DNA from 3 places in the Streptomyces macrosporus genome. Region 1 is predicted to be linked to each of the others. Evidence: riboswitches for the same ligand, from Rfam matches in the RefSeq annotation. Region 1 holds a riboswitch; each other region holds the start of a gene.
What was found. Region 1 has a riboswitch for cyclic di-AMP ahead of ABD335_RS17500 (M23 family metallopeptidase). Riboswitches for the same ligand answer to the same signal wherever they lie in the genome.
Positions count from the first base shown of each region.

Region 2: another riboswitch for cyclic di-AMP. It lies ahead of ABD335_RS24585 (M23 family metallopeptidase); the one in region 1 lies ahead of ABD335_RS17500 (M23 family metallopeptidase).
Region 3: another riboswitch for cyclic di-AMP. It lies ahead of ABD335_RS00520 (transglycosylase SLT domain-containing protein); the one in region 1 lies ahead of ABD335_RS17500 (M23 family metallopeptidase).

Region 1 is NZ_BAAASZ010000026.1:105,742-110,309, forward strand. Features, by position in the region: gene ABD335_RS17495 (M16 family metallopeptidase) at 10-1,377, shown strand; cyclic di-AMP (ydaO/yuaA leader) riboswitch at 1,730-1,894, shown strand; gene ABD335_RS17500 (M23 family metallopeptidase) at 1,907-2,791, shown strand; gene ABD335_RS17505 (GntR family transcriptional regulator) at 2,969-3,673, shown strand; gene ABD335_RS17510 (HPr family phosphocarrier protein) at 3,814-4,095, opposite strand; gene ABD335_RS17515 (bifunctional acetate--CoA ligase family protein/GNAT family N-acetyltransferase) at 4,259-4,568, shown strand, end outside.
Region 2 is NZ_BAAASZ010000034.1:80,323-84,890, reverse strand. Features, by position in the region: gene ABD335_RS24590 (antibiotic biosynthesis monooxygenase) at 1-287, shown strand, start outside; gene ABD335_RS24585 (M23 family metallopeptidase) at 557-1,609, opposite strand; cyclic di-AMP (ydaO/yuaA leader) riboswitch at 1,621-1,758, opposite strand; gene ABD335_RS24580 (PP2C family protein-serine/threonine phosphatase) at 1,996-3,180, opposite strand; gene ABD335_RS24575 (AfsR/SARP family transcriptional regulator) at 3,387-4,157, opposite strand; gene ABD335_RS24570 (manganese catalase) at 4,406-4,568, shown strand, end outside.
Region 3 is NZ_BAAASZ010000003.1:13,693-18,260, reverse strand. Features, by position in the region: gene ABD335_RS00530 (cold-shock protein) at 1-147, opposite strand, end outside; gene ABD335_RS00525 (SPW repeat domain-containing protein) at 652-1,020, shown strand; cyclic di-AMP (ydaO/yuaA leader) riboswitch at 1,542-1,718, shown strand; gene ABD335_RS00520 (transglycosylase SLT domain-containing protein) at 1,722-2,546, shown strand; gene ABD335_RS00515 (NADP-dependent isocitrate dehydrogenase) at 2,736-4,568, shown strand, end outside.

The DNA.
Region 1 (4,568 bases):
GGCGTCTCGATGGAGTTCCACCCCCAGCCCCGCGGCGGAGAGCCCAGGCCGTGGGCGTTCCCGGCCCCCGAGCGCGGCGAGCTGCCCAACGGTCTGACCGTGCTGCGCTGCCACCGTCCCGGCCAGAAGGTCGTGGCCGTCGAGGTCAACCTCCTCGCGCCGCTGGACGCCGAGCCCCGGGAGCAGGAGGGTGTGGCCGCGATCATGGCCCGCGCGTTCAGCGAGGGCACCGACCGGCACAGCGCCGAGGAGTTCTCCGCCGAGTTGGAGCGCTGCGGCGCCACCCTGGACGCGCACGCCGACCATCCGGGCGTGCGGGTCTCCCTGGAGGTTCCGGCCTCCCGGCTGGCCAAGGCGCTCGGCCTGCTCTCCGACGCGCTGCGTGCTCCGGCCTTTCCGGAGAGCGAGATCGAGCGGCTGGTGCGCAACCGCCTGGACGAGATCCCGCACGAGTTGGCCAACCCCGCCCGTCGGGCGGCCATCGCCCTGTCCGACGAGCTGTTCCCGGACACCTCCCGGCTCTCCCGCCCGCGCCAGGGCGCCCAGGAGACCATCGAGCGCATCGACGCCGCGGCCGTGCGCGCCTTCTACGAGGCGCACGTGCGGCCCTCGACCGCCACGGCCGTGGTGGTCGGCGACTTCACCGGCGTGGACCTGGACAAGGCCCTCGCCGACACCCTCGGCACCTGGACCGGTACGGCCGGCAAGCCCCGGCCCGTGCCGCCGATCACGGCGGACGACACCGGCCGGGTGATCATCGTGGACCGTCCCGGCTCGGTGCAGACCCAGCTCCTCATCGGCCGGATCGGCCCCGACCGGCACGACCGCGTGTGGCCCGCCCAGGTGCTCGGCACGTACTGCCTGGGCGGCACGCTCACCTCCCGCCTGGACCGGGTGCTGCGCGAGGAGAAGGGCTACACCTACGGCGTGCGCGCCTTCGCCCAGGTGCTGCGCTCGGCCCCCGACGGCACCGGCGCCTCGCTGCTGGCCATCAACGGCTCGGTGGCCACCGATGTGACGGGGCTCGCGCTGGCCGACCTGTGGCAGGTGCTGCGCACCCTCGCCGAGGAGGGGCTCACCGACGCCGAGCGGGACACGGCCGTGCAGAACCTGGTGGGCGTCGCCCCGCTGCGGTACGAGACGGCGGCGGCCGTGGCGGGCACCCTCGCCGACCAGGTGGAGCAGCACCTGCCCGACGACTACCAGGCGCGGCTGTACGAGCGGCTCGCCGAGACCGGCACGGTGGAGGCCACGGCGGCGGTCGTCGCCGCCTTCCCGGCCGACCGTCTGGTGACGGTCCTGGTGGGAGACGCGTCACAGATCGCCGACCCGGTGCGGGATCTGGGGATCGGAGAGGTGACGGTCGTCACGGACTGACGGGGAATCGGACGGACCGCGCGTGACGGCCGTCACGTTCCGAAGGGTATCGCGGCGCATCGGAGGTGACGGCCGTCACGCATCCCAAAAGGACCGCAGTGCGCCGGAGGTGACGGCCGTCACGCCGCGGGAGTGACGGCCGTCACGGATCGGCGGTCCGCAAGTCCCGGACCAGCGAAGGCCCTTGGTGTGCTTGTCACACCAAGGGCCTTTCCCGTGGGCGGATTGACGCTTCCGGAGGAAGGTTTATGTGGCATGCGATACAAAACGCCCGATTTGTTTGCTCGCTCAAGCACGGCCGTTTAGCTTCGAGTCCGTTGGCCGTCAGAAGCGTCCGCATCCGTGGCCGCCGGCCCACGCATCGCCGAGTCCCCCGTCCGGGGGAGCCGGGGACCCACCCTCCGCCTCCTGTGCGCGAGGGGTCCATCCCACCGGGGTGAATCGAGCCGAGTGCTCGTAGGAGACCTTCCCGCTCCGAACCCGTCAGCTAACCCGGTAGGCGACACGGAAGGAAAGGAGCACGCCGTACATGGCGTTCACCCGTGCCACCGAGAAGCTCACCGAGAAGGTCACCACCTTCACCGGGAAGCTCGCCGAGAAGCACCGGCTCTCCGGCCGCGCCGTCCGCACGGGCGCCGGTCTGCTGGGAGCCGCCACCCTCGCCGCCACCGGTGTGGTCGGCACCATCGCCACCCCCGCCGTCGCCTCCTCGGGCGAGGCGCACAAGACCTACGCCCTGGGCTTCGCGCAGGCCGTGGCCGTCGGTGACACGATCGCCGACGACGTCCGGGCCCAGGCCCAGGCCCAGCAGCGCGCGGCCGACGCCTCGCGCGTGAAGGCCGAGGAGATCGCGGCCGCCAAGGCCGTGAAGGCCGAGAAGGTCGCCCGGGAGCGCGCCGCCGAGCGTGCGGCCGCCGCCGAGCGCGAGGCCGAGGAGCGCCGGGCCGCCGCGAAGCGCGAGGCCGAGGAGCGCCGCGCCGAGCGGACCGCCGAGCGCCGTGCGGCGAGCGGCTACGTCGACCCGGTCGCGGGCGTGGACACCACGACCACGTACAAGCAGGCCGGCGCCTCCTGGTCCTCCGGCAAGCACAGCGGCATCGACTTCCCCGCCGCCACCGGCACCCCCGTGCGGGCCGTGGGCCCGGGCACCGTGGTGACGGTCGGCTGGGGCGGCGCGTACGGCAACCAGATCGTCATCCGCCACGACGACGGCCGCTACACCCAGTACGCCCACCTGTCCGCCACGAACGTGACGCCCGGCCAGCGGGTGGACGGCGGCCGGCAGATCGGCGCGGTCGGCTCCACCGGCAACAGCACCGGCCCGCACCTGCACTTCGAGGCCCGCACCGGCGCGTACTACGGCTCCGACATCAACCCGATCACGTACCTGGCCTCCAAGGGCGTCGACGTCTGACGGACGCCCCCGGGCGGACGCCATCGGACGGACGGCACACGGCCGCGCGACCCACGAGTCGCGCGGCCGCAGCTTTTCCGCCTGTTTTCCACGGGGCATCGGAATTTCCGTGACGGTGGAATACAGTTCGACTCTGCGGAACATCGGAAACGCGGAGACGACGGCGGAGGTCGACCCATGCGCATTTCGGCGCACATGGTGTGCACTGCGGTCCGCGACGACATCGTCTCCGGAGCATTCCCGCCCGGCGCCCGGCTCACCGAGGAACTGCTCGCCAGACGCTACGGCGTCTCGCGGATCCCGGTGCGCGAGGCGCTGCGCACCCTGGAGTCGGAGGGCTTCGTGATCACCCGCCGGCACGCGGGCGCCTGTGTCGCCCGGCCCAGCGAACAGGAGGCGGCCGACCTGCTCGACATCCGGGCCCTGCTGGAGCCGCTGGGCGTCGCGCGGGCGGCCCGGCGCCGCACCGAGGCGCAACTGAAGGTGCTGCGCGGCCTGGTCCGTCTGGGGCGGCAGCGCGCCGAGCACGGCCACTTCTCCGACCTGCGGGCCCTGGAGGACTGGTACCACGAGACGCTGGCCCAGGCGTCCGGCAGCCCGACCCTGGCCGCGCTGCTCACCCAGCTCCGGCGCAAGATCACCTGGGTCTACGCCGCGGAGCCCCCGACACGGGCGACGGCCGTCTGGCGGGAGCACGGCGCCATCGTGGACGCGGTCGCCCGCGGGGACGCGGAGCGGGCGCGGGCCCTGGCGGTCGCCCATGTGGAACGCTCCGTCGCGGCCCGCCGCGAGCAGCGGCCGGTGGCCGTGCGCGAAACCGGCCGGAAAGCCGCCGTGAGAGAGACGAAACATTCCGTCAACACGGGAGGCGACAATGCGTAACAGCGGTCGTATAGCGGCGGGATGAAAAGCCGGCCACATTGTCCACCCATTGTTCCGCGGATATGGCGAAGGCGGTGGAGCGATACCGCTCCACCGCCTCCGCCGGTGTTTTCCGGAGCCGTCTTCCGAGGTTTTCCGGTTCAGACGGCGCCCGGAAGCTCGTCCAGCCCCTCGGAGACCAGCTTCGCCAGACGATCCAGGGCGACCTCGGCGTCCTCGATCGGGGAGGCCAGCACGATCTCCTGGCCGCCCTCCACGCCCAGCCCCAGCACCGAGAGCATCGAGGCGGCGTTGACCGGCTCGCCCCCGGGCCTGGCCACGGTGACGGGGACGCCGGACGCGGTCACGGCACGGACGAAGATCGCGGCGGGACGGGCGTGCAGGCCCTCGGCCCAGCCGACGGTGACGCGGCGCTCAGCCATGGTGTCGTCCTTCGGATCGGAGCAGCTGTCCGAACCAGCTTTGCACACGGAAAGGCCCGACCGGAGCGAGGGACGCGCCCCGCCCGTGCCCCGCCGGCCGCCCCGCCGAACGTCCCCCCGCGGAGGGGCCGCGAACCGGAACGCCGGTGACTAGGCTGACCCCATGCGGACGCCGACCGAGCCTGCCTACCCCGCCCACTGGGAGGCCGACGTGGTGCTGCGCGACGGCGGCACGGCCCGGATCCGTCCCATCACCCCCGACGACGCCGACCGCCTGGTCAGGTTCTACGAGCAGGTCTCCGACCAGTCGAAGTACTACCGCTTCTTCGCCCCCTACCCGCACCTCAGCGACCGCGACGTGCGCCGGTTCACCCACCACGACTACGTCGACCGGGTCGCCCTGGCCGCCGTCATCGGCGACGAGTTCGTCGGGACCGTCCGCTACGACCGCATCGACGGCACGGGCCGGCCCG
Region 2 (4,568 bases), on a different contig from region 1:
CCGTCGGCGAGGCGCTCGCGACCGACAGCGGCCTGCCGCCCGGCGGCATCGCCGGGCACTTCCACCTGAGCGTCGACGGCACGCGCGTCGTCAACTACGCGGAGTGGGAGAGCGAGCAGGCCCACGTCGACGCGTTGCGGACGCCCGGCGAGGGCATCGGCTCGACGAGCCCGCAGTGGCACCGCGTCCAGCACTTCCCCGGGCTGGTGCGCGGCGGCGTCAACCGCTACCACCTGCGGTTCACCGGCGAGCGTCCTCTGGAGCCGGCCGGCCCGTCGGCGCGTTGAGGCGTACGGCGCACCGAAACCGTCGGCCGGCGGCGGGAGCGGCGACCGTGACCGCTCGGGAGCGGGGCGGAGAGGCCGACGACCCTGGTGTCGGGGGGTGGGTCACCAGGGCCGCCGGGGCATGGGGTGGAGCCAGGGGGTGGAGCCAGGAGTGGAGACGGGGAAGGGCAGGGGCCCGGACGCCGCCGCCTCGTCCCCTCCTCCGGTCGGCCGACGGACACACCGACGGTGCGCGAGGCGGCGGCGCGGGAGTCGGGAGCGGGACGAGGTCAGATGTTCTGGCCCTTGCCGCGCAGCCAGGCCAGCGGGTCGATCGGGTCGCCGCCGCCCGGGCGGACCTCCAGGTGGAGGTGCGGGCCGGAGGAGTTGCCGGTGGAGCCGACGCGGCCGATCACGTCGCCGGTCGTCACCTTGCCGCCGGTCTTGGTCATGGACGACAGGTGGCAGTACCAGATCTCGGTGCCGTCGTCGAGCTTGAGGATGATGCGGTAGCCGTAGGAGCCGGCCCAGCCCGCCTCGACGATCTCACCGCTGTGCACGGCCTTGACGGGGGTGCCGGAGGGGGCCGCGAAGTCCAGGCCGGTGTGGGTGCTGGACCACATCGAGCCGGACTGGCCGAAGGTGGAGGTCAGTTGGTACGAGGAGAGCGGGAGGGTGTAGCCGGCGGCGAGCTTGGCCAGACGCTCGGCCTCGGCCTTCCGCTTGGCCTCCTCGGCGGCCTTGCGCTTGCGCTCGGCCTCCTCCTTGGCGGCCTTCTCCGCCGCTTCCTCGGCCGCCTTGTCCGCGGCCTGGTCGGCGGCGGCCTCGAGGGCCGCCTGGGTGGCGCTCGCCTGCTGCCGGTCGGCCTGCTGGAGGATGCGCGCCCGCAGGGCCTCGCCCGCGTCCGCGGTCAGGGTGTCGGTGGTGCCGTTCGCGGTGTCCGTGCCGAAACCGGCCTGGACGAGGGGGGTGCCGGTCTCGCCGGAGCCCTCGTCGGTGTCGGACTCCGAGTCGGCCATGAGCCCGCCGATGCCGGGGATGTCGTCGGCGACGGAGCCCAGGTCCGGCATGGAGATCGCGGCCGGGGACTTCTCCTTGGCGGTGGCGATGCCGCCCGCGCCGACCGCGGCGATCATGCCGACGCCGAGAACCGCTCCGCTGCGTGCCATGCCGGTGCGCTGCTTGACCACGCGGTGCCGGCCGCGGACCGGGCGTATGGAGTCCTCGGTGGGGTTCCACGCCGGGCGGTCCTCGTCCCCGTCCGGGCCGAACGGGGCGAAGGTGGCGGTGTGCGGGTCGTACGAGACCTCGGGGGCCTCGGGGGCCGGGCTGCTGGACGCCACGGAGGCGCTCTCCTTTCCTTCCCTCTCGCCTACCGGGTTAGCTGACGGGTTCGGAGCAGGAAGGTCCCCTACGGATCCGCGCACACGGTGCGGACCGATTCACCCCAAATGGTGGTTCCCCGGTTCCCTGGGCACGGCCTCTCGGTACCGCGAGACCGCGTTCGGGATTCGGCGACGGCGCACGGTGCCGCCTCTTGCGGCGGCGGTGACGACCGCGCTGCGTTATCGAACGTTAATAGAGGGACACGCGTGATTCCAAGTCTCCCCTTTGAAACAGAAGCAATTTTCTGGGGGACTTAACGGGGCAATACCTGAGCAATTCGGGCGAGTTGACCTTGGAATCCCAACGGAGAGACGCGTCACATTACCTGACGTTGCCTCAGATGTTATGCGGAGGGGTGCGTCCCTGATACGGACGGTGATCGCGCCGCGGCCGGCGGGACGGGATCGCGCATGACCGCCAGCATCGCCATGTCGTCGTCCGTGCCCCCGGCCGTGTACGCGTCGATGTCCGCGACGAGCGCGTCCAGGAGGAGGCCCGGCTCCGCGAAGCGCCGGCCGCGCAGCCGCGCCACCGGATCGTAGAAGGCGCCCTCGGTGTTCCTCGCCTCGGTCAGCCCGTCCGTGTAGAGCAGCAGCAGGGCGCCCGGCGGGAAGGGCACCGGATCCGCGTGGCCGCCTCCGCCCGCCAACTCCCCCAGCCCCAGCGGCAGCGCGTACGAGTCCGGCTCCAGCACCCGCACGGACGACCCGTCCGCGGAGAGCAGCAGGGGCGGCGGGTGGCCCCGGTTGACGATCCGCAGGGTCCCCGGCGCCCCGGCCGGGACCTCGGCCAGGACGGCCGTGACGAACCCCTCCACCCGGCCGGCCCCGCCCCGCTGTTCCATCTCCCGGACCAGGGCGTGTTCGAGCCGGTCCGCGACCGCCCCCAGGTCCGGTTCCGTCTCGGCCGCCTCCCGGAAGGCGCCGAACACCACGGTGACCGCGGCGACCGCGTCCAGCCCCTTGCCGCGCACGTCGCCCACCAGCATCCGGACGCCGTGCGGCGTCTGCTGCACCCCGTACATGTCGCCGCCGATCAGGGCGTTCACCTGCGCCGCCTCGTAGCGCACCGCGAGCGTCAGGTCGCCGATGCGGGAGGGCGGGACGGGCAGCACGGCGAGCTGGACGGCCTCGGCGACCCGGCGGACCGAGGCCAGTCGCAGTTCGCTGTGGTGCAGGGCGTGGTGGACGGCCACGGCCAGCAGGCTGACGGTGAAGACCGCCACCACCCGCACCACGCCCTCCACCACGGTCAGGACGTTCGCCCACACCACCAGGGAGAAGGCCGAGACCGTCGAGAGGGCCCCCGTGAGCACCGTGCCGCGCCCCGTCCACAGGGCCGCCGCGGCCATGGGCGCGGCGGCCAGCGAGCCGACGAGCAGACTGGCCGGTGTCAGCAGATCGAAGATCACCCCGAGCGCGATCAGCGCCAGGGGCAGCAGCCACGGCGGACGGCCGATGCCCGGGATGGCGCGGACGCGGGCCCGGCTCCCGCCGTCCAACGTCCCATGCCGCGCGTCGCCGTACACCTCTCCACTCTCCCCGATGCCCGGCCGTGGAGCGAGTCGACCGGCACCGGCCGGGCCACGCCCGCCGCGGGCACCAGGGCGGGCAGCGGTCCGCTCCCGGCCGCGCGCCCCGCCGGGCGTTCCGGAGAAGGAGCCGGGGCGCCCCCGGAACACCCGGTGGCGTCACGCCTCCGTCACGGGGGTGTCACCGCGGCCACGGGCCGGCGTCAGGGGTCCAGGGGACGGCTCAGGTAGGGCGCCACGAGCCGGCGGAAACCGGACGACGGCCCCAGCCCCAGCTCGTTGCGGAGCATCCGCCGGAAGAACTCGTAGTGCCGCAGGGCCTCGGCGACGTTGCCCTCCGCCAGGTGGACGTCCACCACGTGACGGTGCGCGCTCTCGCGCAGCGGCTCGGCCTCCACGGCCATCATGGCGGTCTCCATCGCGGCGGCGAGCCGGCCGCCGTCGCGCAGTCGCCGGCTCACGGCCTCCAGCGCGTGCAGCCGGGTCTGGCGGAAGTGCTCCCGGGCGACCAGCAGCCAGTCCTCGGTCCAGTCGGGCAGCAGGTCCTCGTCGAGTTCGGCCAGGACCGGCAGCGGCACCGGGCCGGGCTCCTGCGACGAGACGAGGGACGCGGCGTGCCGCTCGGCCAGGTGCAGGTCGACGCCGACGGTCGGGGCGAGCGCGAGGCAACTGTCGTCGGCGTCGACCAGCCGGTCCTCCCCGCTGCTCCGGGACAGCCGCCACAGGGTCGAGCGCAGGCTCGCGCCCGCGCGCCGCACGGGCAGGTCGGGCCAGAGCGTCGAGGCCACGGAGGGCCTGGTCACCCCCTCCGAGTGCAGCGCCAGCAGGGCCAACAGCCGCTGCACGGACGGGCCGATGGCCACTCTCCGGGACCGGATCTCCAGGTGGAAGCGGCCCAACAGGGCGAGACGGGCCTCCCACTCCGCGGCCTCGGGGTGGGGTTGCCGGGATGTGAGGACGAAGGAGGACGTCATGACTTTCTCTCCGGGGGAGACCGGCACGGCCGGTCTCCACGGGTCCGTGAACGCACGGTGTTCCCAGCGCCGGGCACGTCACACCCCCTCGGCGCGCCCGTCGCCCCGCCCGATGGAGACGGAACGGTGACGGGCGGTGCCTAGCGTCCGAAGAGCGGAGCGCACCCCGCCCCCGGCGCGGTGGACGGCACACGTCCGCGCTCCGCCGACGGCCGAGAAGCCCGCTCGTTCGGAAAGCGAGAGCACAGATGTTCCAGCACACCCAGCGGCTCCAGTTCGAGGCGAAGCCGGAGAAGCCCGACCCGGTGTACGCCCACAAGCTCCAGGAACTCGTCGGCGGCGCGTACGGCGAGATGACCGTGATGATGCAGTACCTGTTCCAGGGCTGGAACTGCCGCATCAAGGGCAAGT
Region 3 (4,568 bases), on a different contig from region 1:
GAACTCCACCCGCTGGTTCTCCTCCAGCGTGCGGAAGCCGCGGCCCTCGATCTCGGAGTAGTGGACGAAGACGTCCGGTCCGTCGGTGCGGGCGATGAAGCCGAAGCCCTTGTCCGCGTTGAACCACTTGACGGTTCCCTCGGTCATTTCTCTCTCCTTGCCCAGGCGGGAACGGGCACCGCACCGCGCGGTGTCCGGGCCGGTCCTGGACGCGGGCCCCCTCGGGTCTCCGAGGAGAGCGACGCGCCCGCGACATCGTTCTTCGCAAGCGTGCGGTCAACGCAAACACACAAAAACTACGACCAACCGGTACAACCAGCCTGCTGTTGGATTTCTTCCCGGTCTCCGGGCCGCCATGCCGCCCCGTCCGGCGGCGGGCGGCACGGCGGCCCGGGGCACCGCGGGCTCCGCGTCGACCACGGAGGGTGAGACGTGCCGGCGGTCCGCCGGACGGGCGACCGGGGGGACGGACGGGTGCCGGGGGGAACCGGGACGGCGGTGCATAGCGGGCGGGACGTCGGAATCGGCAGCAGGATGACCGGTACGGACCTGTAAGGAGTCGTCGTGGCCCGTCATTCCTCTTCGCCCGGTCGGACGTCCGGCCGGGAACCCTCGCTCCTGCCCGGCCCCGTGGGGGCACGGGACCGGATCGTGACCCTGCTGATGCTGCTCTCCGGCGTCTGGCTGCTCGTGGCGTCGTGGCCCCTGCGCTACCCCTTCACCGACGCAGCGGAGGAGGCCCAGCGCAACGAGACCGGCGTCGGCCTGGTGGTGGCGTTCATCGCCGGCGCCGGGATGATGCGCCGGCGCGGGTTGCTGTCGGACCTGGTCGTCCTCCTGCTCGGCCTCTGGCTGCTGGTGTCGCCCTTCGTGGTCGACTACGGCGGCGAGGTCACCCCACGGGTCGCCCAGACCAACGAGGTCGTCATGGGGATCGTGCTGATCGCGCTCTCCGTGGTGAGCATGCTGCTGTACTTCCGCAGTCGCCGCACGGGGGCGGACGAGAGGGAGGGCGGCTGACGCGTCCACCGCGGCCGTCCCCGTACGCCCGCGGCCGGTCGGTTCCGCGGACCCGACCGGCCGCGGGCGGAGAGAACGCGGGCGGAGAGAACGCGGACGGAGGGAAAGCAGGCGGAGGGAAAGCGGGCGACATCTCCAGGGAAAACGGTTTTTCCGACGGCTTGCCGGAGAAATTCTCTAGGTCCGGAATGGTGCGATGTAAAGAGAATTCGGAAGCCGATGTGCCCGGAATCACATTTCCTCGTCCCTCGTCTTCCCGTGGCGGATGATCGCCATGCGGGTTTCCGCCGAATTCCCATGCCGCAAGGGGTTCTGACGTCTCCGCAGGATTTCCGTGCGATCACCCTCGGAGGAAGATCCGGTGCATTCCGTGGCCGGCGGCGACGATTTGGCGACGGGGCGACCGTCGGCTGTTTTACCGAGTCTTGCCCCCGTTGAGGGGCTGTGTTTATGTGTCCTGGCCTCCGTCCCGAGTCGGAGGCTCCACCGCCGGGACGCCGAATCCTGCCGCCCGGCCGGTGGAGAGGCAGCAGCCGACCACGGCAGGAGCGGGGAAACCACATACGCGCCGTGCCGCGCTTTCAGCCGGCCCGGCTTGGGGTGAAGCCGAATTCCGATGTGTTCCGGCACGACGGAAATCGGCCGGGCTCTCCGGCCCGAATCCGACAGCTAACCTCGCAGGCGGCAGGAGAGGACCCCCCATGTCCAGAGGTCGCCACCGACGTCCGCGCACCCCTCTGATGTCCCGTCATTTCTCCCGTCTCTCCCTCGTCCTCACGGCCGGTGGCGCGGGTGTCGCGGCGCCGCTGTTCGTCGCGGGCGGCGCGAACGCGGCTCCCGTCTCCGCGCAGGACGCCGCCCCCGCGGCGCAGAAGCGCGCCGACTCCCGGGCGGAGGGCACGCCGGAGTCCGCCCCGAAGTCCGAGTCCAAGGCCGGCGCCACGGACTCCTACACCGTCGTCAGCGGTGACACGCTGCACGGGATCGCCACCGACCACGACGTCGAGGGCGGTTGGCGGACCGTCCACGAGGCCAACCGGAAGACCATCGGGGACGACCCGAACCTGATCTTCCCCGGCCAGAAGCTCACCCTCGCCGTCGAGGGGACCGGTGCGGAGCGGAGCGCCGCGCCGGACCAGGGCAGGACCCCTCCCGCCGCCACGCAGTCCCAGGCCGCGCAGACCTCCGCGAAGAACACGTCCTACCCGGACAACCTGGACGGCTGGATCCGCGAGGCCCTGGACATCATGCGGGCCAACGGCATCCCCGGCACCTACGAGGGCATCCACCGCAACATCATGCGCGAGTCGGGCGGCAACCCGAACGCGATCAACAACTGGGACGTCAACGCCCAGCGCGGCACCCCGTCCATCGGTCTGCTCCAGGTCATCAAGCCGACCTTCGACGCCTACCACGTCGCCGGCACGGCCGACAGCCAGTACGACCCGGTGGCCAACATCGTCGCCGCCTGCAACTACGCGGCCGACCGCTACGGATCGATCGACAACGTCAACGGCCCCTACTGAGCCGTCCGGAACGCGGAGGACCGCGGGGCGTGGATGGCCCGCGGTCCTCCGCCGCGCCCGGCCCGCGTCGGACGCCGCCCGGGGGACCGGCGCGTTCGCGCCGTCATGAGGCGGGGTCCTGTCGAGAGAGGGCCGATCGCGGGATATCTTGATGTCGAGCAATGTTGCAGACGTGGAGCGGAGCACCCGGTGACTGACTCGACCATCATCTACACATACACCGACGAGGCCCCGGCGCTGGCGACGTATTCGTTCCTGCCCGTGGTCCAGGCGTACGCGGCGAAGGCCGGTGTCACTGTGGAGAGCCGTGACATCTCCCTGGCCGGGCGGATCATCGCCGTCTTCCCCGAGTACCTCAAGGAGGAGCAGCGGATCGGCGACGCGCTCGCCGAGCTCGGCGAGCTGGCCAAGAAGCCCGAGGCCAACATCATCAAGCTGCCCAACATCTCGGCCTCGATCCCGCAGCTGAAGGCCGCCATCGCCGAGCTGCAGGAGAAGGGCTACGCCCTGCCGGACTACCCGGACGACCCCAAGACCGACGAGGAGCGCGAGATCCGCGCCCGCTACGACAAGGTCAAGGGCAGCGCCGTCAACCCGGTCCTGCGCGAGGGCAACTCCGACCGCCGCGCCCCCGCCTCGGTGAAGAACTACGCCAAGACGCACCCGCACCGCATGGGAGCCTGGACGCCCGAGTCCAAGACGAACGTCGCGACGATGGGCGTCGACGACTTCCGCTCCACCGAGAAGTCCGCGGTCGTCGCCGAGGACGGCTCGCTCCGCATCGAGCTGGTGGGCGACGACGGCAGCACCACCGTCCTGCGCGAGTCGGTGCCCGTCCTGGCCGGTGAGGTCGTGGACGCGGCCGTCATGCGCGTCGCGGCGCTGCGCGAGTTCCTCAAGGAGCAGGTCGCCCGCGCCAAGGCCGAGGGCGTGCTGTTCTCCGTGCACCTGAAGGCCACGATGATGAAGGTCTCCGACCCGATCATCTTCGGCCACGTGGTGCGCGCCTTCTTCCCGAAGACGTTCGCCGAGTACGGCGAGACGCTCAGCCGGGCCGGCCTGAGCCCGAACGACGGCCTGGGCGCCATCTTCAAGGGCCTGGACGCGCTGCCCGAGGGCGCGAAGATCAAGGAGTCCTTCGAGGCCGAGCTGAACGAGGGCCCGGACCTGGCCATGGTCGACTCCGACCGCGGCATCACCAACCTGCACGTGCCCAGCGACGTCATCGTCGACGCCTCCATGCCGGCGATGATCCGCACCTCCGGCCACATGTGGGGCCCGGACGGTCAGGAGCACGACACCCTCGCCGTCCTCCCCGACAGCTCCTACGCCGGCATCTACCAGGCCGTCATCGACGACTGCCGCGCCAACGGCGCCTTCGACCCCGCGACGATGGGCTCGGTGCCCAACGTCGGCCTGATGGCCCAGAAGGCCGAGGAGTACGGCAGCCACGACAAGACCTTCGAGATCCCCACCACCGGCACGGTCCGGGTGGTCGACGAAGGCGGCAACGTGGTCCTGGAGCAGACGGTCGGCGCCGGCGACATCTTCCGCATGTGCCAGACCAAGGACGCCCCGATCAAGGACTGGGTCAAGCTCGCCGTCACCCGCGCCCGCGCCACCGGCGACCCGGCCGTGTTCTGGCTCGACGAGAACCGCGCCCACGACGCCAAGCTCATCGAGAAGGTCCGCCGGTACCTGCCCGAGCACGACACCGAGGGCCTGCAGATCGAGATCATGGCGCCGGTCGACGCCATCAAGTTCTCCCTGGAGCGCATCCGCCGCGGCGAGAACACCATCTCGGTCACCGGCAACGTGCTGCGCGACTACCTGACCGACCTCTTCCCGATCCTGGAGCTCGGCACGAGCGCCAAGATGCTCTCCGTCGTCCCGCTGATGAACGGCGGCGGCCTGTTCGAGACCGGTGCCGGCGGCTCCGCGCCCAAGCACGTCCAGCAGCTCGTCAAGGAGAACTACCTGCGCTGGGACAGCCTGGGCGAGTTCCTCGCGCTGGCGGTCAGC